2 regions of the Lentzea sp. NPDC058436 genome follow, and region 2 is predicted to be linked to the other one. Evidence: predicted binding sites of a transcription regulator. Region 2 holds the regulator's gene; the other holds the start of a gene.
What was found. Region 2 encodes HspR, which represses chaperone genes until heat shock. Its sites were predicted from a motif close to ANNTTGAGTNNNNNNNACTCAANNT; they were not measured.
Positions count from the first base shown of each region.

Region 1 (7,278 bases), on a different contig from region 2:
GCGGGTCGCGCGACGGCTCGTCGAACGTGGCGAGCTGGCCGGTCGCCGTCACGGACTCCTCGGCCAGGCCGAGCTTGCCCGTGACCGCCCTGGTGCTCGCGTCGCGCAACCGCTCGCCCCTGCCCAGCAGGACGCCGGGCAGAGCCAGGGCGCCCGCGAACGGCTCCCCGGCGCGCGGCGCCACCCCCACGAGCACCGCGCGTTCCTCCGGGTCAAACCGGAGCACGATCACGTCCACCGATACCAACGTCGACTCGATCACGTCGTGGATTCTCCCGCACCGCGTAGTCCGCCCTGGTCGGCCCCGCGCCGGTGACGAGCACGTCGACGTCGAGCAGGGTCTCCAGGTAGGCGACGGGATCGGACAGGTCTTCCAGGGTCTCGCCGGTGGCGACTCGAAGGCCGCTGGCGTCCAGGTGAGTCACCGCTAGTCCGTCGATACCCCCACAGCAATCGACGGCGTAGCGCAGCAGGTTCGCGTCCAGGTGGCCCGCCCGCCAGGCGCCCTGGAACTCCCCTGTGCCGTTGTGCGCCTCCGGGAACCTCGCGAGCACCGCCGGGTCCTCCGTCGGCAGCGGGCCGGCGCCGTGCCGGGTCTGGTAGGTCCTGGTCACGCCGATCACGCGTGCCGGTCGGCCGCCGAGCAGCTCCCGGGCGTTGCGCGGCACGACCGTCGACCAGGTGGTGTGCGGGTGGAAGCCGTAGGTCTCGTCGAGCAGGACGCCCTGCGCGCCCTCGAAGACGACTCGGCCCGCGTCGAGCAGCCCTTCGTGGCCCTGGGTGATGCGGACGGCGTCGGCGAACGAGCGGTAGAGCTCGACCAGCTCGTCCACGCTCGGGCCGTCGCCGATCAGCGGCTCGTAGAACCGCGCGAGAGCGTCGAGCTTCTGCCTGAGCCGCAACGGGTTCAGGCAGTCGCCGACGGTCGGGGCGGGGCCGGGCTCGCCGAGCACCAGCTGGTCCTCGACCACGTCCCCCTCGGCCGCCCCGGCGAGCAGCCCGTACCAGACGGTCTCGCCGATGCCCTTGCCGCACGACCCGTGCCGGTCGCCGCCGCGCGCCCTCTCACGAGCCCGGTTCGCGGCGACGTGGAACGGCGTCGTGAGCAGCGCGTCAGCGTCGATCGACATCAGCGACAGCGGGTCGGCGACGCCGATCTCCTCCAGCTCGCGAGACTCGGTCGCCAGCGCGATCGGTTCGACGAGCACGTACCGGGAGAGCCAGGTCGGCACGCCCGCGAGCGTGCCGGACCCGAACTGGCTGAAGGTGTGGTGCCGGCCGTCGGTGACCACGTTGTGCGCGGCCTGCGCTCCCCCGTTGAACCGCACGACGGCCGACACCGGGCGGTCGGCGCACAGCGCGTCGACCACCGCCCCCTTGCCCTCGTCGCCGAACCCCAGCCCGACGACGATCACGTGGTCGTTCATCAGCTCAGCGCCACGTCGTCGGGGCCGTCGATGCCGAGCGGCGCGGCCACGACCTCGCGCTTGCCGGTGCCGACCGCGACCAGCGCCTTGCCGACGGCCTTGCTCTCGGCGACCGACCCGATCTCGGCGAGGTCCACCAGGGCCTGGTCGAGGTCGACCACCTGCTCCTCCAGGCCGATCGTCGCGGCGATCAACTCGCACACGGCGCCAGGGTCGTCGAGCTTGAGGAAGTTCTGCCCGAGGATCGTCCGCCAGTGCTCACCGATGCTGTCGTCGTTGAAGTACGACGACTGGTTGGGGAGGATGAAGTAGACGTTCCACTTGCGGGCGAGCTCGCGGTAGACCGACACCGGGTCGATGTCCTGCTTGACGTCGTCACCGATGATCCGGCGGATGTGCCTGGCCTCCAGCCGCGGCTTGTTCAGCTCGTCGCCGATGATGAACAGGTAGCCCTTGCGGCCGCGCTTCTGCCACGCGTCGGTGACGACGTGCCGTGCGACGAAGTACGCGGCCAGCTCGTAGGACTCGCTCTTCTGCCCGCCGCCGTTGCCTTCGAGGAAGATGTCGCGCAGCTGCTCGTCCATGCGGTTGTCCGACTCGAACTGACCGACCTGCAGCGGTACGCGGTCGCTGTCGGCGTCCCCGATGCCACCGAACATCAGCTGCGGGTCCGCGAGATATCCCTTGCGCTGCAACAGACCGTGCAGCTTGCCGAGCTTGCCCTGCATGATCCGCGGCACCGCGCCCATCGACCCGGTCACGTCGAACAGCACGGCGATCGGTGTCGAGTCGGCGTGGTCAGGCGAGTCGCGGCACTCGCGGTAGGCCACCTTGAACGGGTCGAGCGACGGAGCGGCCTTCCAGCTCGACGCGGGCGTCGACTTGATCGCGGCGGTGTAGCCGAAGTCGGCGATTCCCTTGGCCGCGCGGAAGGTCTTCGCCGCGGCGTAGGCGTTGTCGTCCCACTTGCCGTGTCCCATGGTCATGCTCCTTCTGGAAGTGCGAACGGGCGGAAAACCCGTGGGCCGTAGAGGTCGTCGAGCAGTTCGTCGTACTCGTCGAGCAGGTCTCTCGCGTCAGGGCGCCTGGACGGACGGTCCTGGAGACAGCCCCGCGCGAAGGTTCGTTGCCGATGTTCGTTGTGTGCCAGCAGGTCGAGCATCAGCGTGTGTGCCATGTGGACGTCCGTGGCGGCCGTGACCGGTTCGCCCGCCTCGACCTCCGGCGGGTAGGCGATGGTGCGGCTGGTGGCGAGGAGCCGCTGGCCCTCCTCGACGGCGAACGACCAGCCGGCCAGCACGATCCCGTGCTGTTCCGGGTGCACCAGGACGTTCTCGGCGGTGACCGCGCCGTGCACCAGACCGATCTGGTGCGCACCGGCCAGTGCTTTGAGCAGCCTGCGGTGCATCCACGCGTAGTCGCGGCCGTCGAGCCCGTTCGGGAACGCGTTCTGAACGTCCTTCAGCGTCACGAAGCCCTTGCGCAGCGGGTCCAGGACCGTGAAGGCCCTGCTGCCCTTGGCCACGTCGCCCGACGTGTCGAGCAGGCGCGGGTAGAACGGCCGCAGCCACTGGTTCCGGTCCGTGAAGCGTTCGAGGGACCGCAGCGCGTGCCACTCGCCGTGCAGCAACGGGTTGAGAGCCGGGTTGCGCACGACCTTGACCACGTGCGGCCCGTCCGACTCGTACAGGTTGGCGATGCTGCCGACCGCGAACGGCTCCCCGACGCGGTAGACGCCGGTCCTGGTCCTGAGCTCGACCGTCGTGCTCTGGGTCCACTCGTGGTGCAGGCGGGTCAGGTTCGCCGACGCCGCGTGCGCCCTCGCACCGGCCGCCACGTCGGGGTGCAGGACCGAGGCCAGCGCGTGGTACAGGCGTTTCGCCTGCCTGCGCTTGTCCGGGTCGGTGGTGCGCGGCCCGAACAGGTCCTCGGCCGACCTGGCGCTCTCGACCCGTTCCAGGGCCTCCGCTGCGGTGAACATGGTTTGAGTCTTACAAACTCAAACCCAGGTTGCAACCCCCTTTTGGTCGCTGTGACTCAAACCGCAGGAGCGCGACCCGTCGTGAGGTGACTCATGGTGTTCCTCGCCCAGCGGGCCGGGTACCCGGCCCCGATACGGGAGGAGGAAACGTGCTGTTCGTCGTCATGGGCTGCTCCGTGGTCTTCGCACTGCTCGTGGTGGAGGTGATCCACCGGCTGGTGCGCCGCTTCACCCACAGCGGGAAGATGTACCGGCCCGGCCAGGTGTTCGGAGCGTTCCTGGCCGCCCAGATAAGCCTGAGCGTGTACCCGGTGGACGCGCCGGTGGTGCTGCACGTGCTGGGCATCGCTCTGATCCTGGCCAGTGCGTGGCTGCTGGCGGCGCTGATCAGCACCCTTGTGGACATATCTCTCTCGCGGATCCGCACGGACGTCACGGACAACCGGCACGCGCGGCGCGTGCACACGCAGGTCACGCTGGTGCGGCGGCTGGTGCTGGTGGTCATCGGCGTGCTGGCGGTGGGCGCGATCCTGATGACGTTCCCCGGTGCGCGGGCGGTCGGGTCGACGGTGCTGGCGTCCGCGGCGGTGATCGGTGCGGTGGCGGCGTTCTCCGCGCAGTCGTTGCTGGGCAACCTGATCTCGGGGCTGCAGATCGCGTTCAGCGACGCGGTGCGGCTCGACGACGTCGTGGTCGTCGAAGGCGAGTGGGGACGCGTCGAGGACATCACGCTCACGTACGTGGTGCTGCACCTGTGGGACGACCGGCGGCTGGTGCTGCCCACGTCGCACTTCCTGAAGACCCCGTTCGAGAACTGGACGCGCACGCAGTCTGCGTTGCTCGGGACCGTCGAGCTCGATCTCGACTGGACGGTGCCGGTCGAGGCGATGCGGCAGGAGATGCGGTCCATGCTGGAGGGCAGTGACCTGTGGGACGGGCGGGTGTCCGTGTTGCAGGTGACGCAAGCGACGCAGGGGTTCGTGCGGGTGCGTGCGCTCGTGAGCGCGGCCGACGCAGGCAAGCTGTGGGATCTGCGCTGCCTCACGCGGGAGCACCTGGTCGACTGGGTGCACCGTCAGCACACCGGTGCGCTGCCGCAGATCCGGACGCGCGCGGTCACCGGCGTCAAGAAGGCACAACCGGCCTCTGACCAGCACACGGACGCTCGGGTGTTCGGCGAGAGCGTGGACGGAGCGCTGCGTGAGCAAGCGTTTGCGGGTCCCAAGCAGTAGAACTTCCGGAAATCAGGTGCAACCGCCTGCCGAACCCGTTCCGTCCTCCCACCATGAGAAGACCGCTCGCCGTCGCGTTTTGCGCGCTGGCTCTCGGTAGCTGTGGTACGAACGGGTCCCCAACCGTGCCGTCCGCGGAGGTCCCTGTCGTGTCATCGGCGAAACCGGACAAGAACCGGATCGAGCAGGCGAAGCGCGACGGCCACCTCACAGTGCCACTGATGATCTCCGTGCAGCCGGGACGCGACGAGGAGGTCGAGCAGGCACTGACGAGGCTGGGCGCGACCGTCGAGTCGCGGGATCCCAGAATCGGCTACCTGCGCGCCGAGATGCCGGTCGACGCGGTGGAGAACGCGTATCTGATCACAGGTGTGTCCAAGGTGGACTTGGACGAACCGATGAGCAACAAGCTGCCGGAACCGTAGAAAGCCCCAGAATCTCGTGGATTCTGGGGCTTTCTACGTACTACCGAGCTGCTAGCTGACTGCCTGGACGATCACGGCGCCGGTACCGACAACGGTGTTGTCGGCCGTGCGCACCTCGAGCTCGCCACGCAGCACGCGGCCGGCACCGGGCTGGCCCAGCGGCGTGATGACACCCGTCGCGTTCCACGTCGCACCGGCGGCGCGCTCGGCGTTGGTGTCGGACACGGTGAGCGTGCCGAGACCGGCCGAGGTGAAGACGTCGAAGTAGTCGAACTCCGTGGTGCCCGCGGGCACCGCGTAGCCGTCCACCAGGGCGACCCAGTTGCCTGCGGCCGGGTTGTTGATGGTCACGGACTCCTCGGAGTCCGCGTCCGCCGACTGACCGGCGAGCACGCAGCTGCCCGACGTGCAGTTGTAGACCAGCAGGTCGAGGTCAGCGCCCTGGTCGGCGGTGTTGCTGATCGTGACGGTGAGCCGCGTCGAACCGGCCGCGACGGTGATCGGGTACTGCTGCTGCGCGAGGTTCGCGATGGTCGGGCGGGCCGTCTTGGCACTGCCGACCGAACCCGCCGCGAGCCGGCCGTTGAAGCTGGCCTGCGTGTTCGTGACGGTGTACGCGCGCTCGACCGGGGCACCCAGCGCCGCGGACGGGATGACGTCCGGGTTCGGGCTGATGGTCGTGCCGAGCACCGACGCGGTCACCGAGTACGGCGCCTCGGCGGCGTCGGAGGTGCGACGCGCCTCGATCACGATCTCCCACACACCGGCCATCGGGCTGGCGACCGTGCGGCTGGTGGGCGAGCCACCGGCACAACCGGCACCGGCGTCCGGGTTGTAGCAGTTGGTCGACGAGTTGACGTCGAAGCCGACACCCTGCGGGGTGTAGCGCAGGAAGCGGACCTGGCCCTTGCCGGCCTCGGCGCCGCCGCCGGTCAGGTCGACCTTCAGCGCGGTGGTGCCCTTGGGCACGTTCACGAAGAGGCTGGTCGACTGGTTGCGCGCGATCTTGCCGGACTTCGTGACCGAGAACTTGTTGGCGGCGTTGAAGTTCTCCGCCGCGAACACGGTGTTCAGGGTCTGCACGTCGACGCCGGGCGTCTCCGGGTTGTCGAGCTGCAGGACGGCGCTGTGGGCGCCCGAGTTCTTCGCCTTGATCTTGACGGGGAACTGGACCGGCGTGTTCAGCGGCAGCTTGATCTTCTTCGCCGCCGTGAACGTGCCGTCGTTGCCCTTCCAGGAGACGTTGAACGTCTCGTCCTGGTGGCCCGTGGTGCGGGTCAGCGTGTAGGTGCGGGTGTACTCCTGGCCCGCGGTCACGCCTTCGCGGTCGTGGATGCCGACACCGACGCCCGGCGTGGCCAGCAGGCCCGCGAGGACGGTGTTGACCGGGACGGACGTGGTGACCTGGTTCGGCACACCGTGCTTGTCCAGCAGCTTCCACGCGGCGTTGGTGTTGAACAGACCCGCGCCCTGCTCGTAGGCACCGAGGGTGTCCACGTAGTTCGCGCTGCGCTGGATCGCGTAGCGCAGCTCGGCGCTGGTCGGGCGCTGGCCGTTGTGCGTGGCCTTGTACGCGCTCACGAGCAGCGCGGCGGCACCGGTCGCCTGCGGGGAGGCCATCGACGTGCCGTTGAACTGCGAGTAGCCGGGCGGGAGGGCGTAGGTGCCGGTCACGGGGCCACCGGCCTGCCAGCGCGGCGTGGTGGAGATCGCCGAGCCGGGCGCGACGATGTTCGGCTTGAAGCCGCCGTCCTCACGCGGGCCGCGCGACGAGAAGCCGTGCAGGTTCTGCTTCTGCGCGGTCTTCGAGCCGTAGTTGGAGAGCCAGGTCTCCTTGGTGATGTACGAGCCGACGCTCACCGCGTCCGTGGCGACCGACGGGTCACCGACGGTGTTGGCGCCAGCGCCCGAGTTGCCCGCCGAGATGAAGATCTGGACGTTGTACTCGTTGATCGTGCGGTTGTAGAGCTCCGCACGGGCGTTGTTGCCGTCGTTGAGCGCCGGGAGGCCACCGATGGAGATGTTCACGACGTCGGCGCCGTTGCGCGCGGCGTAGAGGACACCGTCGATGAGACCGGAGCTGGTGCAGGACGGCGTCGAGAGGCAGGCCTTGATGGCGATGAGCTTCGCGCCCGGCGCCGCACCGGCCATCTTGCCGTCGAACATCTTGTTGGCGGCCGTGATGCCGGCGACGTGCGTGCCGTGCGCGGCGC
Region 1 is NZ_JBHXLF010000008.1:44,301-51,578, reverse strand. It holds gene ACFWN2_RS26885 (NUDIX hydrolase) at 1-226, opposite strand, end outside; gene ACFWN2_RS26880 (adenylosuccinate synthetase) at 213-1,427, opposite strand; gene ACFWN2_RS26875 (hypothetical protein) at 1,427-2,407, opposite strand; gene ACFWN2_RS26870 (adenylate cyclase) at 2,410-3,408, opposite strand; gene ACFWN2_RS26865 (mechanosensitive ion channel family protein) at 3,558-4,640, shown strand; gene ACFWN2_RS26860 (hypothetical protein) at 4,790-5,065, shown strand; gene ACFWN2_RS26855 (S8 family serine peptidase) at 5,117-7,278, opposite strand, start outside.
Region 1: the regulator HspR is predicted to act here: its motif matches at 3,409-3,433, upstream of ACFWN2_RS26870 (adenylate cyclase).

Region 2 (7,278 bases):
TGCTGCGCGAAGTCGATCCCGAGATCGCCACCCTGATCCAGGCCGAGGAACGTCGTCAGGCCAGCAAGCTGCGCATGATCGCGTCCGAGAACGACGTGTCGCACGCCGTGCTTGAGGCAACAGGCTCGGTGCTGACGAACAAGTACTCCGAGGGCTACCCCGGCAAGCGGTACTACGAGGGCCAGCAGGTCATCGACCAGGTCGAGTTGCTGGCACAGGACCGCGCGAAGGCGCTGTTCGGCGTCGACCACGCGAACGTCCAGCCGTACTCGGGCTCCCCGGCCAACCTCGCCGTCTACCTGGCGTTCCTGCAGCCGGGCGACACCGTGATGGGCATGTCGCTGCCGATGGGCGGCCACCTGACGCACGGCTGGAGCGTCTCCGCCACCGGCAAGTGGTTCCGCAGCGTCCAGTACGAGGTCCGCAAGGACACCGGCCGCGTCGACATGGACGACGTCCGCGCGCTCGCTCTGGCCGAACGCCCGAAGGTGATCTTCTGCGGCGGCACGGCGATCCCGCGCACGATCGACTTCCCCGCGTTCGCCGAGATCGCGAACGAGGTCGGCGCGCTACTGGTCGCCGACATCGCGCACATCGCGGGCCTGGTCGCGGGCGGCTCGCACCCGTCACCGGTCGGGCACGCGCCGGTGATCACCACGACCACGCACAAGACGCTCAGGGGCCCGCGCGGCGCCATGATCCTCACCGACGCCGAGCACGCGAGGGCGATCGACCGCGCCGTCTTCCCCGGCCTGCAGGGCGGCCCGCACAACCACACGACCGCCGCGATCGCGGTGGCGCTGAAGGAAGCGGCTCAGCCGGAGTTCCGCGAGTACGCGCACATGATCGTCAAGAACGCGCAGGCGCTCGCGGAGGCGTTGCTGGAACGCGGCTTCGACCTGGTGTCCGGCGGCACGGACAACCACCTGGTGCTGATCGACCTGACGTCGAAGCTGATCGGCGGCAAGCCGGCCGCGCAGGCGCTCGACCGGGCGGGCATCGAGCTGAACTACAACGCCGTCCCGTTCGACACCCGCAAGCCGTTCGACCCGTCCGGCATCCGGCTCGGCACCCCCGGTGTCACCACCCGTGGCCTCAAGCCCGAGCAGATGCCGTTGATCGCGGACTGGATGGACCGCGCGGTCGCCGCGCACGACGACGACCAGGCGCTGGACCGCATCGCCGCCGAGGTCGGGGAGCTACTCGGCTCGCTGTAGCGAGTCGACCGCTTCGAGCACCTCGGCGAGCTGCCGGCGGGCGACTTCCGCGAAGTCCCCGCCGGTCTTCAGCCAGGTGGTGTAGCCGCGCGTGAACGCCAGCACGCCGAGCTCGGCGGCGACCACCGCGTCGAGCTCGGACACGCCGCGCTCGCGCAGCGCGTCCTCCACCGCCGTGGCGAACCCGACCATCTTCAACGCCTCGCGTTCGCGCAGCTCGGGGTTGCTCGCGATCACCGCGCTCCGCTGCGGCCCGTGCGCCCTGCGCTCCTCGGTGAGCCCGGCGGACACGGCGACGAGCGCCGCCTCGACCATGGCCAGCGGTCCCGCACCCTCCGGCGCGCCCGCGACCCCGTTGCCGAGCATCTCGGTCAGCACCTCCTGACCGCCGAACAGCACCTCGCGCTTGTCCCGGAAGTGCCGGAAGAACGTGCTCTTCGTGAGGCCCGCGCGCTCGGCGATCTGCGCGACCGCCGTGTTCTCGTACCCCTGCTCGCTGAACAGGTCGAGTGCGGCGAGCACCAACCGCTCCCGCGCGTCCGGCTCCCATCGACCCATGCCTCCATCATAAGTGACGAGACCAAGTCCCATCACTCTGCTACTGTTGATGAGACCAAGTCCCATCACTTGAAGGAAGTGCCATGAAGGTCTTCGTCACGGGAGCCAGCGGCCACGTCGGTTCGGCACTGGTCCCGGAACTGCTCACCGCGGGACACCAGGTCGTCGGACTGGCCCGCTCGGACGCGTCCGCCGCCAAGTTGGAGGCCCAGGGTGCCGCCGTCCAGCGCGGTGACCTCGACGACCTGGACGGGTTGCGCAAGGGCGCGGCCGAGGCGGACGCCGTGATCCACCTGGCGTTCAAGCACGAGGAGATGTACGCGGGCGACTACCAGGGGGCGTCGGAAGCAGACCTGGCCGTGGTCCACGCGTTCATCGACGAACTGTCCGGCACCGGCAAGGCGCTGGTCGGCACCGGCGGCACGCTGTCCTACTCCGGTCTCGGCCGCACGGCCACCGAGGAGGAACGGATCCCCAGCGAGGGTCCGCGCGGCGCCGCGCGCAACGCGATCATCGACGCCCAGGGCGTCCGCGGCTCGGTCGTGGTGCTCCCACCGACCGTCCACAGTGCACTGGACGTGGCCGGCTTCATCCCGATCCTGGTCAGGACCGCCCGTGCCACAGGCGTTTCCGGCTACCCCGGCGACGGAGCCAACCGCTGGTCCGCCGGGCACACGGTGGACGCGGCGCGGCTCTACCGGCTGGCGGCCGAGAAGGCTCCGGCGGGTTCGGTGCTGCACGCGGTCGCCGAGGAGGCCATCACCATGAAGGCGATCGCCGAGGTCATCGGGCGGAAGCTGGGCGTGCCGGTCGAGAGCATCCCTGCGGAACGGGCGCAGGAGCACTTCGGCCCGCTCGCGTTCATGGTCTCGCGGGACGCTCCGACGTCCGCGGAGCGCACGAAGGCGTTGCTGGGCTGGGAACCGAAGGAACCCGGCCTCCTGGAGGACCTGGAAGCCGGGTTCTACTTCGAGCAGAGGTGAGTCAGGGCAGGCCCTGCTCGCGCAACCAGTCGTCGATCACGCGTTGCTCGCGCTGGTCGCTCTTCTCGCGGGTCTCGGTGATCAGGCGCAGCCAGTAGAAGTCCGCTTCCAGCTCACCCGTCGAGATCAGCTCCATCACGCGCGGGAGCAGGTAGCGCACGAAGTTCTCGTCGCCGATCGTCCCCGACTTCAGCCAGAACCTCTCGACGTGCTCGGAGGTCAGCTCACGCAGCGGAACGGTCGTGAACGGCGCCACGTCCTGCGCTGTGACGCAGTGGTCGCAGAAGTCGACCACACGGGGACGCGGCGCCGCGAAGACCTCGTAAACGCGTTCGATCATTTGCGGGGCTTGGGTTTCCAGACGACGAGCGCGGTCTCCTGCCGGATCGGCACGAGATCACGACGATAGGACGCGTGCACCGCGGCGGCCGTGGAATCGGCCGCCGCCAACGCCTGCGCGAGTTCCTGCTGGAGTTCGACGACCCGCGACCGGAGGGCGTCCACCTGGTTCTCCAGGTCGATGATCCGCTTGATGCCGGCGAGGTTCACGCCCTCGTCCTGCGAGAGGCGCTGGACCTCGCGCAGCAGCACGATGTCGCGCATCGAGTAGCGGCGGCCGCCACCGGACGTGCGGCCCGGCGAGACCAGGCCCATCCGGTCGTAGGACCGCAGGGTCTGGGCGTGCAGGCCCGACAGCTGGGCCGCCACCGAGATCACGAAGAACGGCGTGTCTTCATCAGTCCCGGGAGGGAACGGAAAACCCACCGAACTCACCGCCCTTCAAGGAGTGCGTTCAGATCACCGCGCGGGTCGTGGTCGGTCGTCACGTCGGCGTAGGCCTGGAGGGCCTTGCGCGCGTCGGACGAGAGGTTGTTCGGCACCGCGACCTCCAGGGTGATCAGGAGATCGCCCGCGGTCCCGTCCCGCTTCTCGATCCCCTTGCCCCGCGCCCGCAGCACTCGCCCGGAGGCGGTGCCCGCCGGCACCTTCAAGGTCACCTTGCCGTCCAGCGTCGGCACGGTCAACGTCGTTCCGAGCGCGAGCTCGGAGAACGTCATCGGCGCCGTCAGCGTCAGGTCGTTGCCCTGACGGCCGAACACGCTGTGCGGGTTGACGTGCACGCGCACGAACAGGTCACCGTTCGGGCCGCCGTTGCGCCCCGGTTCCCCTTGTCCCGCAAGGCGTATCCGCTGGCCGTCGTCGACACCGGACGGGATCCGCACGGTCAGCGTGCGGGTCCGGGTGCTGACGCCGTCACCACCGCACTCGGGGCACGGGTCGTCGATGATCTTGCCGGTGCCGCGGCAGTCGCGGCACGGCTCGCTGAACGCGAACGCGCCCTGCGAGCGCGTGACCAGGCCGGAGCCCGAACACGTCGCGCAGGTGTGCGGCGTGGTGCCGGGCTTGGCACCGGAGCCCTTGCAGGTCGTGCAGGCGGCGGGGGACGACAGGCGCAACGGCACCGTCGCTCCCTTGACCGCCTCGGTGAAGTCGATGCGGACGTCGGTCTCGACGTCCTCACCACGGCGCGGCCTCGTGGCCGAACCGGGCGTCGCGCCGCCGCGCCGGTTGAACAGGCCGCCGAGCAGGTCGCCCAGGCCGCCGCCACCGGTGCCCTGCGCGGCACGGCCGAACAGGTCGTTGACGTCGAAGCCGCCGGAGCCGAAGCCACCGGAGCCCGGGAAACCGCCGCCACCCGCGAACAGGCGGCGGGCCTCGTCGTACTGCTTGCGCTTGGCCGGGTCCGACAGGACGCCGTAGGCCTCGGAGACCGCCTTGAAGCGGGCCTCGGCCTTGGCGTCACCGGGGTTCGCGTCGGGGTGCAGCTCGCGGGCGAGCTTGCGGTACGACTTCTTGATCTCGTCCGCGGTCGCCTCTGAGGAGACGCCCAGCTCGCGGTAGAAGTCCTTTTCGATCCAGTCCCTCTGACTCACCGGACGTCTCCTCCTTTCAGGCGTCTTCGGCCGGGGCGGCTGCGGCGGGCTCGTGGTCGGTCACCGCGACGAGCGCGGGCCGGACGAGCTTCTCGCCGAACGTGTAGCCACGGCGCAGGACGGCGGACACGGTCGGGCCGTCGACGTCCGGGGACGTGCTGTGCTGCACGGCCTCGTGCACCGACGGGTCGAACGCCTCGCCCTCGTGCGCGAACGGCTCCAGGCCGGACTTCTGCAACGTGGAGACGAGCTTGTCCGCGACCGCCTTGAACGCACCGGTCAGGTCGCCGTGCGCGGCGGCCCGTTCGATGTCGTCGAGCACCGAGAGGAGCTCGGAGGCGACGGACGCCTTCGCGTTGGTGATCACCGCTTCGCGGTCGCGTTCCACCCGCTTGCGGTAGTTCGCGTACTCGGCGGTGAGCCGCTGGAGGTCGGCGGTGCGCTCGTCGAGCTGGGTCTTCAGCTCGGCGGCCACCTCGTCCACGACCTCGGCGACCAGGGGCTCTTCGGAAGCGGGAGCGCCTTCCTCCGGTGCCGCGTGGGCCGGCGGCCGGACCTCGCCCGTTTCGGGGTCGATCCGGCGCCGGTCGTTCACGACGACCTGAGGCTGCTCCTCGTCAGGGGCGGCATGCCTCGGTTCGGTCACTTCTTCTCGTCCTCGTCCACGATCTCGGCGTCGACGACGTCGTCGTCCTTCTTCGCACCAGCACCGGCACCGGCGCCCGCACCAGCGGCACCCGGCGCGTCAGCACCAGGGGCCTCGGCACCGGCGGCACCGGGAGCGTTGGCGTAGATCGCCTGGCCGATGGCCTGAGACTCGGTCGCGAGCTTCTCCACCGCGGCCTTGATGGCGGCGATGTCGGTGCCCTTGAGCGCCTCGTTCGCCTCGGCGATCGCGGCGTTGACCTTGTCCTTGATCTCGGCCGGGAGCTTGTCGTCGTTCTCCTTGACGACCTTCTCCGTCTGGTAGACGAGGGTCTCGGCCTGGTTGCGGACCTCGGCCTCCTCGCGGCGGCGCTTGTCCTCCTCCGCGTGGGCCTCGGCGTCCTTCACCATGCGGTCGATGTCGTCCTTCGGCAGCGCGGAGCCACCGGTGATCGTCATCGACTGCTCCTTGCCGGTGCCCAGGTCCTTCGCCGACACGTGGACGATGCCGTTCGCGTCGATGTCGAAGGTGACCTCGATCTGCGGCACGCCACGCGGGGCGGGCGGCAGGCCGGTCAGCTCGAACATGCCGAGCTTCTTGTTGTGCGCCGCGATCTCGCGCTCGCCCTGGAAGACCTGGATCTGGACGGACGGCTGGTTGTCGTCGGCCGTCGTGAAGGTCTCGGAGCGCTTCGTCGGGATCGTGGTGTTGCGCTCGATCAGCTTGGTCATGATGCCGCCCTTGGTCTCGATGCCGAGGGACAGCGGGGTGACGTCGAGCAGCAGGACGTCCTTGACCTCGCCCTTGAGGACACCGGCCTGCAGGGCGGCGCCGACGGCGACGACCTCGTCCGGGTTCACGCCCTTGTTGGGCTCGCGGCCGCCGGTCAGCTCCTTGACGAGCTCCGCGACGGCGGGCATGCGGGTCGAGCCACCGACGAGCACGACGTGGTCGATGTCGCCGACGGAGACACCGGCGTCCTTGATCACGTTGTTGAACGGCGCGCGGGTGCGCTCCAGCAGGTCGTTGGTGATGCGCTGGAACTCGGCGCGCGACAGCGTCTCGTCGAGGAACAGCGGGTTCTTGTCGCCGTCGACCGTGATGTACGGCAGGTTGATCGACGCCTGCGACGAGCTGGACAGCTCGATCTTGGCCTTCTCAGCGGCCTCGCGGATCCGCTGCAGGGCCATCTTGTCCTTGGTCAGGTCGATGCCGTTGGCCTGCTTGAAGCGCTCGACCAGCCAGTCGACGACGCGCTGGTCCCAGTCGTCGCCACCGAGGTGGTTGTCACCGGAGGTCGCACGGACCTCGACCACGCCGTCGCCGAGCTCGAGCAGCGAGACGTCGAACGTGCCGCCACCGAGGTCGAAGACCAGGATGGTCTGCTCCTTCTCGCCCTTGTCGAGGCCGTACGCCAGAGCGGCGGAGGTCGGCTCGTTGACGATGCGGAGCACGTTGAGGCCCGCGATCTGGCCGGCCTCCTTGGTGGCCTGGCGCTGCGCGTCCTCGAAGTAGGCGGGGACGGTGATGACCGCGTCGGTGATCTCTTCGCCCAGGTACGCCTCGGCGTCGCGCTTGAGCTTCATCAGCACGCGCGCGCTGATCTCCTGCGAGGTGTACTTCTTGCCGTCGATCTCGTCGGTCTGCCAGGTCGTGCCGACGTGGCGCTTGACCGAGCGGATCGTGCGGTCGACGTTGGTGACGGCCTGGTTCTTCGCGGGCTGACCCACGAGGACCTCGCCGTTCTTGGCGAACGCGACGATGGACGGAGTCGTCCTCGAGCCCTCCGAGTTGGCGATGACCGTCGGCTCACCGCCCTCGAGAACGGCGACGACGGAGTTGGTCGTCCCCAAGTCGATGCCGACTGCACGCGCCATTGGAGTTCCTTCCACTAGTACTTGTTGAGCGTTGCTGGCTCAAGTTTGCCATCCCACCCAACC
Region 2 is NZ_JBHXLF010000009.1:36,348-43,625, forward strand. It holds gene glyA (serine hydroxymethyltransferase) at 1-1,217, shown strand, start outside; gene ACFWN2_RS28115 (TetR/AcrR family transcriptional regulator) at 1,200-1,775, opposite strand; gene ACFWN2_RS28120 (SDR family oxidoreductase) at 1,859-2,758, shown strand; gene ACFWN2_RS28125 (hypothetical protein) at 2,760-3,098, opposite strand; gene ACFWN2_RS28130 (heat shock protein transcriptional repressor HspR) at 3,095-3,523, opposite strand; gene dnaJ (molecular chaperone DnaJ) at 3,529-4,692, opposite strand; gene grpE (nucleotide exchange factor GrpE) at 4,709-5,338, opposite strand; gene dnaK (molecular chaperone DnaK) at 5,335-7,215, opposite strand.